Candidatus Ruthia magnifica str. Cm (Calyptogena magnifica): one gene and its partners. The protein of the gene in region 3 interacts with the protein of the main gene of each other region in a pairwise test. Links are inferred from orthologs where the notes say so. Each region holds a gene or a part of one and is shown on either strand. Other genes may lie near its edges.

Region 1 (2,838 bases), 290 kb from region 3 along the record:
TTTCTGCAGCAAAGCCTATGCAAATAGGTTTTTCTTTTAATTTACAAACATCTGCTAATATATCTTTGTTTGGAAGAAGTTCAAGTATTAAATTTTTTCCATCTTTTTTGATCTTTTGATTTTTTGCGTTTTTAACAAAAAAATCACTTACAGCTGCACAAGCAATAAAAATATCTTGACCAGTAATGTTATCCATAACTTTAGTATGCATCTGTTGTGCACTAATAATAGGTATATTGTTAGATTTTGGATTTAGAATAGTGGTGATATTGCCATAAATACAAGTCACTGATGCACCCATTTCAATACAAGCATTGACCAATGCCATGCCCATTTTTCCACTACTGTGATTAGAAATAAATCTAACCGGGTCAATGGCTTCAATAGTAGCACCTAAAGTAATTAACACTTTTTTACCAGTGAGTTTTGTGTTAATAAACTGACTAGCCGTTTGTTTGGCAATACTTAATGGCTCTGCAAGTCTGCCTATACCAACATCACCACAAGCTTGTTCGCCAGATTCTGGCTTAATGATGATTATATGACGACTAATAAGTGTTGACAGGTTATCTTGAAGCGCATGAGATTGATACATTTTTAGATTCATAGCGGGTGCAATGAGTAGCGGCGTATCACTTACTAAAATGACACTACTTAATAGGTCATTAGCTTTTCCTAGAGCGATATTGGCAATAGTATTAGCACTGGCGGGAGCGATTAAAATAGCATCTACCCATTTGGCAAGTTCAATATGTTCCATGCCAAGTTTAGCATCTTCATCCCATAAATTATAATGAACTTTATTTTTTGAGATTGATTGTAAGGATAATTCAGTTATAAATTTAGCGCCTCCCTTAGTAAGAATCACCTTTACCTGAGCACCTAAATCTTGCAATCGGCGTACAATATCAGGTGCTTTATAAGCTGAAATAGAGCCACTAACACCAAGGATAATGTGTTTATTAGTTAGGCTGTTCATTTTAAAGTGGCTGTTATTTTTATGTCATTACTCACCATTCTAACATCAACAATATTCAACTTAATTTTATGAGCCATATTTTTAATAACTAGATTAAGCATTGAATTGGCATTACTACCCATCAATATGGGTGCCATATAAATAATAAATTCATCAATTAAGTTGCTTTTAATCATAGAACCGATTAATTTAGGCCCCGCTTCAAGTAAGACATTGTTAATGCCTTGATTGCCTAATTGAGTTAAAACATTACCAAGGTCCAGTTTTCCAGAGGAAAGTGTTTTAGTGTTGGTTGGGTTTAAGATTAGTGTTGGTGCGTCGGCGTTAAATATATTAAGGGAGGTATTTGTTATTTGATTTTTACTATCAATCACAACACGTAGTGGCGTTAAATTGATATTATCAAGACGCACTGTCATTAAAGGGTTGTCATTAATAATTGTGCCCGATCCAGTCATAATTGCTTGATGGTTAGCGCGTAGTTTTTGTACGTCCAATCTTGTGACTTCTGAAGTAATCCATTTACTTTCACCTGAGCTCATTGAGGTTTTGCCATCAAGACTCATGGCTATTTTGCAACGCACAAAAGGTTTATTGGTTTTCATGTATTTGATAAATCCTTGATTAAGAGTTAATGCATCATTTTCTAACAAGCCAATTTTAACTTCAATACCTGCATTTTCAAGCATGACAACGCCTTTACCATTGACCAGTGGATTGGGATCAAGCATAGCAATAATAACTTTTTTAACGCCTGAGTGAATAATGGCTTGTGCACAAGATGGAGTTTTTCCTTGATGTGAACAAGGTTCTAAGGTGACGTAAAATGTAGCACCCTGAGCTTGGTGGTTAATTTGTTGTAAGGCGTTAATTTCCCCGTGCGCTTTACCAAAGGTTTGGTGGTAGCCTTTGGCAATAATTTTTGTATGTTTTACAATCACACAACCGACCATAGGATTGGACTTTACACCGTATTTTCCTTGGCTGGCAAGTTTGAGAGCAATCACCATATTTTGAGTGTCATTTTTTGAAAAAGTTGCTGACATATTTCAGATACAATTATGAAAACAGTTTACATAAGAATTAACAACATTTTACCTAGAAGAAACAATGTAGATGAATAGAAAAAATAAGTCCTAATGACAGCTTTTACGCAGATTGATAAGCAATTTGACAAAAACTCAGTTATGTTTTTTGGCGAGGATTAAGCTCAAAGCGATATGAGGTAGTTTCTACAGGCAGTTTAAGATGGCGATCTATCTAGGAGTAACCTAAATTTATGGTCCTGAGTTATCAGGTAAAATAACACTGATATTGTAGATGATTGCTGAGATGAAAAACCAGGCAATGAAATACGTGTTTTAAGTATTAAAAAATAAAGTCACATTACTTTTCAAACAAGCAGGATTTTAAATCCTTTATAAATAGGAGATTTCACTTGAAAGTGAAATAATTGATTTGAGTATGAAGCTTTATGCTCATTAAATATTCTTTTTAGATTGGTGTTTGGAAAATCATTGTTTATATAGGTTTATTGATTTTTGTGGTTAAGCATGTCCAAAATATTTAAAAATATACACTTATTAAGAAATTGTATTCATTATTTTATTTATACACTGAGCGGCATGTAATAATCAATCTTTTACAAACTAGGAATTTTTAGATTTTTGCTATTAATTGCATTTATTATCATATTTAGTGTATTTTTCATTAACGCCAATAAAATTACAAATTATGTAATATACTGAATATTAATTTTATTAGAATTCTTATTTTTATAGCGTTCATAATGACGCATACTCAAGATGTAAAAATTATGAAGAAAATATTGTGCAAAGCGTTTATGATTACGAGATGTA
Region 2 (2,992 bases), 320 kb from region 3 along the record:
ATTAAAGCGTTTGTGTTGATTCCTGAAGGAAAAATTGCACTAGGTAAATTAGCACAAGCAATGATTCATGACGCTGTTATTATTCAAATTAAAGGTAACTTTGACGATGGCATGCGTTTGGTTAAAGAGGTGGCTGAACATACACCAGTATCAATTGTTAATTCAATTAATCCATTTCGCCTACAGGGTCAAAAAACTGCTGCCTTTGAAATTATAGAAGAGTTTGGCTGTGCGCCAGATTATCATTGCCTGCCTGTGGGCAATGCAGGGAATATTTCAGCACATTGGATGGGATATACAGAATATCATAAAGAAGGTAAAGTAAACAATATTCCTAAAATGATCGGCTATCAAGCAGCAGGCTCTGCGCCTTTTGTTAAAGGTGCAATGATAGACAACCCAGAAACCATTGCAACTGCTATTCGTATTGGCCATCCACAAAGTTGGGATTTGGCACACAAAGTTGAAAAAAAATCAAACGGCTGGTTTGATTCATTAACCGATGAAGAAATTCTAAACGCAAAAAAATTACTCACTGAAAAAGAAGGTATTTTTTGCGAACCAGCTTCAGCAATCTCACTAGCAGGTGCAATGCGTGACATTAAAAACGGAAAAATTGAAAATGGTTCTAAAATTGTATGCACTTTAACAGGTCATGGCTTAAAAGACCCTGATATAGCAATTTCACATTGCACCAATCAAATAATTAACATCAACCTAGTAATGAGCGAAGTCAAAGACACTATTTTAAATAATATGTAAAAATATGAAAATAGAACTATTAAAAAAATGCTGAGATGACTAACATTACTCGTTTTTGCGTTATTATTGGTGTTAATGGTTTTGGAAAAACCATTTTATTCAATATATTTAGTTTTTTGAAAGATGTACTTGCTACTTATGTTAATACCGTTTTCCATAAACGAGGCAGCTTTAGTAAAGTTACTAGTCGTAGTTCTGAAGATAATATTGAATTTGAGATAAAATTTAGAACAAAGAAAGAGTTGCAACAAATCTATTAGTTTTTCATCTTTAGTATCCAAAAATTATGCATTATTTAACCATTGAGCAGACTATTGGCAATACACCTTTAGTCAAACTTAAGCGACTCAACCCTAACTTATCAAATACCATCTTACTCAAACTAGAAGGTAACAACCCCGCAGGTTCGGTTAAAGATAGAGCTGCACTTAACATGGTTTTAAATAGTGAAAATCGGGGTGAAATATCTCCTGGTGATACCTTAATTGAAGCTACTAGTGGTAATACTGGTATTGCACTTGCGATGATAGCGGCTATTAAGGGTTATAAAATGATTTTAATTATGCCTGATCATCTTTCAAAAGAAAGACGTAATGCCATGAGTGCTTATGGCACTCAACTTATCTTAGTCACTCAAAACGAAGGCATGGAGGGCGCTAGAAATTTAGCTGATAAAATGGAAAAACAGGGTAAAGGTAAACAACTTAACCAATTTTCTAATCCAGATAATCCAAATGCTCATATCAATACAACTGCTGAAGAAATTTGGCAAGATACACAAGGGTCAATCACCCATTTTGTCGCTGCCATGGGAACAACTGGCACGATTATGGGTGTATCAGATAGTTTAAAGGCAAAAAATCCAGCCATTAAAATTATTGGTGTACAGCCTGAAGATGGCGCGCAAATTGCTGGCATTCGCCGTTGGTCAAAAGCATACTTACCAAAAATATTTGATCAATCTAAAGTAGATACTATCATAGATATTTCACAAATTTTAGCAGAGCAAATCACACGGGACTTAGCAACAATGGAAGGTATTTTTGCTGGTGTATCCTCTGGTGGCGCTTTATCAGTAGCCATTGAGTTATCCAAACAAATTAACAATGCCACCATTGTTACTATTGTTTGCGATCGGGGTGATCGTTATTTATCAACTGGACTGTTTAGTTGAAAAGATATCTCTCGCACCAACTACCCAATAAATTAAAAATCTATATATCCTTGATACTAAGTAGTATTATCACTGTTATTGCTATTGATTTTTTCCTTACCTCTAGTGATTATGCTCAACACACATTCAAGCATTTAATTGCCTCAAAGCCTTATTTAAGTTTTGTTATTACTCCTGTTGTATTTATATTGATTGTTTATATTGCTAAGTATTTCTGTCACTATATTCAAGGTAGTGGCATTCCACAATTAATTGCCGCCAATGATTCTCGCAACAAATCCATACGTGAAAAACTCTTATCATTTAGGATGGCAATTGGAAAAATTGTGCTTATTTTTATGGGCATGCTTGGTGGTGCGTCTATTGGCATTGAAGGCCCTAGTATTCATATTGGTGGCTCAATATTTTTTGGCTTTAATCAATTCATTAAATTCAAACGTAAACTGCTTATCCATTCACTTATTGCAATTGGTGGTAGTGCTGGGCTTATTGTCGCCTTTAACGCACCAATTGCGGGTTTTTTGTTTAGTTTTGAAGAGATAGGCCGTCGACTCAAAAAACAAGCACTAATTTTAATCGCCATCATTAGTGGTTTGGTTTACTTATTGGCAGTTATATATCGTGGTAATGACGTCTATTTAAATGATATGTCAACTTATTTTATTGATTTAACACTAATTTGGCAATTACTACCATTGGCGATATTTTCTGGAATTTTAGGTGGTTTATTCTCAAAAACCACTCTTTACTTAATTAAGAAATTTATTGCACACACTAAAACTAAAGTTGTCATGGTTGCCTTAATATTAGGTTTAATTATTGCGTTATTTAACTACCTTTCTAAAGGTCAAATTGCTGGCTCTGGTCGTGAAGAAGTGTTATTAATGTTAGACGGACATCAGCTAGGTGCTGACTTTGTTATGATGAAATATCTATCAACGCTAAGTTCTCTAGCTTCCACCATTCCTGGTGGTTTATTCATGCCCAGTATTTCTATTGGCGCTGGTATCGGCAGTGAAGTGAGCCATTATTATTCACAAATTAGCCCTCAAATTA
Region 3 (3,017 bases):
CACTCGTGAACCTAATTATTATGGTGTACAAACACTGGATGACATTATCAGTAATCTTGCAAAAATAACAAATGACGCTGGGCTTACACTTCAACACCATCAAGATAATTCAGAAGCAAGATTGATTGAACATATTCACAACGCCACTAATAACGGAGCTCAATATATCATTATCAATCCTGCAGCTTTTACACACACGTCAATCGCTTTGCGTGATGCCATGCTCGCTGTGAATATTAAGTTTACCGAAGTTCACCTATCTAATGTATACAAACGTGAAGACTTTCGCAAACGATCTTATTTTTCAGATATTGCACAAGGTACCATTTCTGGCTTTGGCGCCCAAGGCTATGAATTTGCACTACAAGCTGCAATTCAACATATTCAACAATTAAAGGGATCATGAATGGATATTCGTAAAGTAAAAAAATTAATGGAATTGCTAGAACAATCTGGCATGAGTGAAATTGAAATTGTTGAGGGTAAAGAATCCGTCCGTATCTCTCGCTATGGCAATGCACCAATGGCAACACCAGTGACAATAGCACCACCATCTAAAGATAGTACAACAACAGCAAATGGACATCCTATCACTTCGTCTATGGTTGGTACTTTTTATGGCGCAGCATCGTCCACTTCTGATGCTTTTGTTAAAATTGGTCAACACGTCAATCAAGGTGATACGGTTTGCATCGTTGAAGCCATGAAAATTATGAACCAAATCGAGACAGACCAATCTGGAATAGTCACTGAGATCTTATGTACAGATGGTGATGCAGTTGAATTTGGCCAAACACTAGTCGTCATTCAATGACACCAATGAACAAAATTCACAAGGTTCTCATTGCTAACCGTGGTGAAATTGCGCTTAGAGTTTTAAGAGCTTGCAAAGAACTAGGCATCAAAACCGTTGCTGTATATTCAACAGCGGACAAAGACCTTAAACACGTGCGTTTGTCTAACGAGGCTGTGTGTATTGGTCCACACCAATCAAAAGATAGCTATTTAAACATCCCCGCACTGATTGCTGCCGCAGAAATTACTCACGCTGATGCCATTCATCCTGGCTATGGTTTTTTATCTGAAAGTGCAGATTTTGCACAGCAAGTTGAAAAAAGTGGTTTTATTTTTATCGGCCCTCATGCAGATAATATTCGCGTTATGGGCAACAAAGTTGCCGCCATTAAGACTATGCAAAAATCTGGTGTGCCTTGTGTACCTGGATCAAATGCTGGTTTGACTGAAGACGCCGCTCAAAATACCAAACTTGCTCGTAATATTGGCTTTCCAATTATCATAAAAGCCTCTGGCGGTGGCGGTGGTCGTGGTATGCGTGTGGTTGAAAAAGAAACCAACCTACTTGATTCAATTGAGTTAAGCAAAATAGAAGCACTTAACTTTTTTAACAATAGCGAAGTGTATATGGAGAAATTTTTAACCACACCTAGGCATATTGAGATTCAAATATTAGCTGACGAACATGGCAATGTTGTGCACTTAGGCGAGCGTGACTGTTCAATGCAAAGACGTCATCAAAAAGTGGTAGAAGAAGCACCAGCACCTGGCATCACATCAGAATTGCGCCAAAAAATCGGCAGTGCTTGTACGGATGCTTGCAAAACCATTAACTATCGCGGCGCTGGTACGTTTGAGTTTTTATTTGAAAATGATGAATTTTATTTCATTGAAATGAACACTCGTATTCAAGTTGAACACCCTGTCACCGAAATGATTACTGGCATTGATATTGTGCGCGAACAAATACTCATTGCCGATGGTCAAATACTCCAATTTACACAGGATGATGTGAAAATCAAAGGCTATGCGATTGAGTGCCGTATTAATGCTGAAGACCATAATAATTTTATGCCCTCACCAGGGAAAATCACTCAATATCATATCGCTGGTGGTTTAGGCGTACGTGTTGATTCACACGTATATAACGGTTATACCGTGCCATCCCATTATGACTCTATGATTGGCAAGTTAATTACTTTTGCTGATACTCGACTAGGTGCTATTATAAAAATGCAAAATGCACTTGATGAAATGGTGATTGATGGCATTAAAACCAATATCGTCTTACAAAGACAAATTATGGATGATAAAAATTTTCAAAAAGGTGGTATGAATATTCACTATCTCGAAAAAATACTGGAGACCCAGTATGATTAAAGTAGGCATTGTTGGCGCTACCGGATACACAGGATTAGAGCTTATACGCCTTTTAAACAACCACCCAAATGCAAAAATTATTGCTTTATGTTCAAGGGTAAATACTGGCAAAGCCGTTATTGAAGAATTTCCCAGCCTAATAGGTTATGTTGACCTTGACTTTATTATACCAGATGATAAGACATTATTTGAATGCGACGTCATTTTCTTTGCCACACCGCACGGAGTAGCCATGAATAGCGTTGGCCAATTTCTAGACAAGGGCATAAAAATAATTGACTTAAGCGCTGATTTTCGAATTAAAGACAGCTCCACATGGAGCAAATGGTACGGCATAGTACACACACAAAGCGCTTTATTAAAAAATGCCGTTTATGGCTTGCCTGAAGTTTATAGCTCACAAATAAAAAACGCTACCTTAGTTGCTAATCCTGGCTGCTACCCGACTGCAATCATACTAGCACTTAAACCCCTGCTTAAGGCAAATTCCATTAACACAAAAAGCATTATCGCTGATTGTAAGTCAGGTGTTAGTGGAGCAGGTAGAAATTCTAATATTGCCACACTTTTTTGCGAAGTAAACGAATCCTTAAAGCCTTATAATGTTAATCAACACCGTCACAAGCCTGAAGCACAACAAGTGTTAACAGACATTGCAAATACAGATGTGGATTTTATCTTTACTCCACACTTGATACCCATGACCCGGGGCATGCTTGCCAGTGTATATGTTGATTTAACAAAGGACATCGATGTACAAGAATTGTTTAAAAATCACTATCAAGATAATAGATTTGTCCATGTATTATCAGTTGGTGTTTATCCACAAACTAAATCAGTTA

Evidence for each region. Proteins that work in one complex are often made in the same cells at the same time.
Region 1: the proteins of accC (region 3) and ribD interact in binary tests that used the Escherichia coli proteins (3 or more experiments, as listed by UniProt). The link is inferred for Candidatus Ruthia magnifica str. Cm (Calyptogena magnifica) from one-to-one orthologs.
Region 2: the proteins of accC (region 3) and cysM interact in binary tests that used the Escherichia coli proteins (3 or more experiments, as listed by UniProt). The link is inferred for Candidatus Ruthia magnifica str. Cm (Calyptogena magnifica) from one-to-one orthologs.

Annotation. Positions count from the first base shown.
Region 1 is NC_008610.1:849,428-852,265, reverse strand. Bases 1-2,818 are described here. They hold ribD (bifunctional diaminohydroxyphosphoribosylaminopyrimidine deaminase/5-amino-6-(5-phosphoribosylamino)uracil reductase RibD), read right to left. Parts: upstream 2,026-2,818; coding sequence 976-2,025; downstream 1-975. Other genes in these bases: coaBC (bifunctional phosphopantothenoylcysteine decarboxylase/phosphopantothenate--cysteine ligase CoaBC), read right to left, coding at 1-979. UniProt on the Escherichia coli protein: Converts 2,5-diamino-6-(ribosylamino)-4(3h)-pyrimidinone 5'-phosphate into 5-amino-6-(ribosylamino)-2,4(1h,3h)-pyrimidinedione 5'-phosphate.
Region 2 is NC_008610.1:816,808-819,799, forward strand. What follows is about bases 21-2,992. They hold cysM (cysteine synthase CysM), read left to right. Parts: upstream 21-1,048; coding sequence 1,049-1,936; downstream 1,937-2,992. Other genes in these bases: thrC (threonine synthase), read left to right, coding at 21-762; RMAG_RS03810 (AAA family ATPase), read left to right, coding at 798-1,022; RMAG_RS03820 (chloride channel protein), read left to right, coding at 1,933-2,992. In the rest of the region: more of thrC, read left to right, coding at 1-20. UniProt on the Escherichia coli protein: Two cysteine synthase enzymes are found. Both catalyze the same reaction. Cysteine synthase B can also use thiosulfate in place of sulfide to give cysteine thiosulfonate as a product.
Region 3 is NC_008610.1:1,140,588-1,143,604, forward strand. The notes cover bases 1-2,997. They hold accC (acetyl-CoA carboxylase biotin carboxylase subunit), read left to right. Parts: upstream 1-819; coding sequence 820-2,175; downstream 2,176-2,997. Other genes in these bases: aroQ (type II 3-dehydroquinate dehydratase), read left to right, coding at 1-406; accB (acetyl-CoA carboxylase biotin carboxyl carrier protein), read left to right, coding at 407-814; argC (N-acetyl-gamma-glutamyl-phosphate reductase), read left to right, coding at 2,168-2,997. Also shown: more of argC, read left to right, coding at 2,998-3,017. UniProt on the Escherichia coli protein: This protein is a component of the acetyl coenzyme A carboxylase complex; first, biotin carboxylase catalyzes the carboxylation of the carrier protein and then the transcarboxylase transfers the carboxyl group to form malonyl-CoA.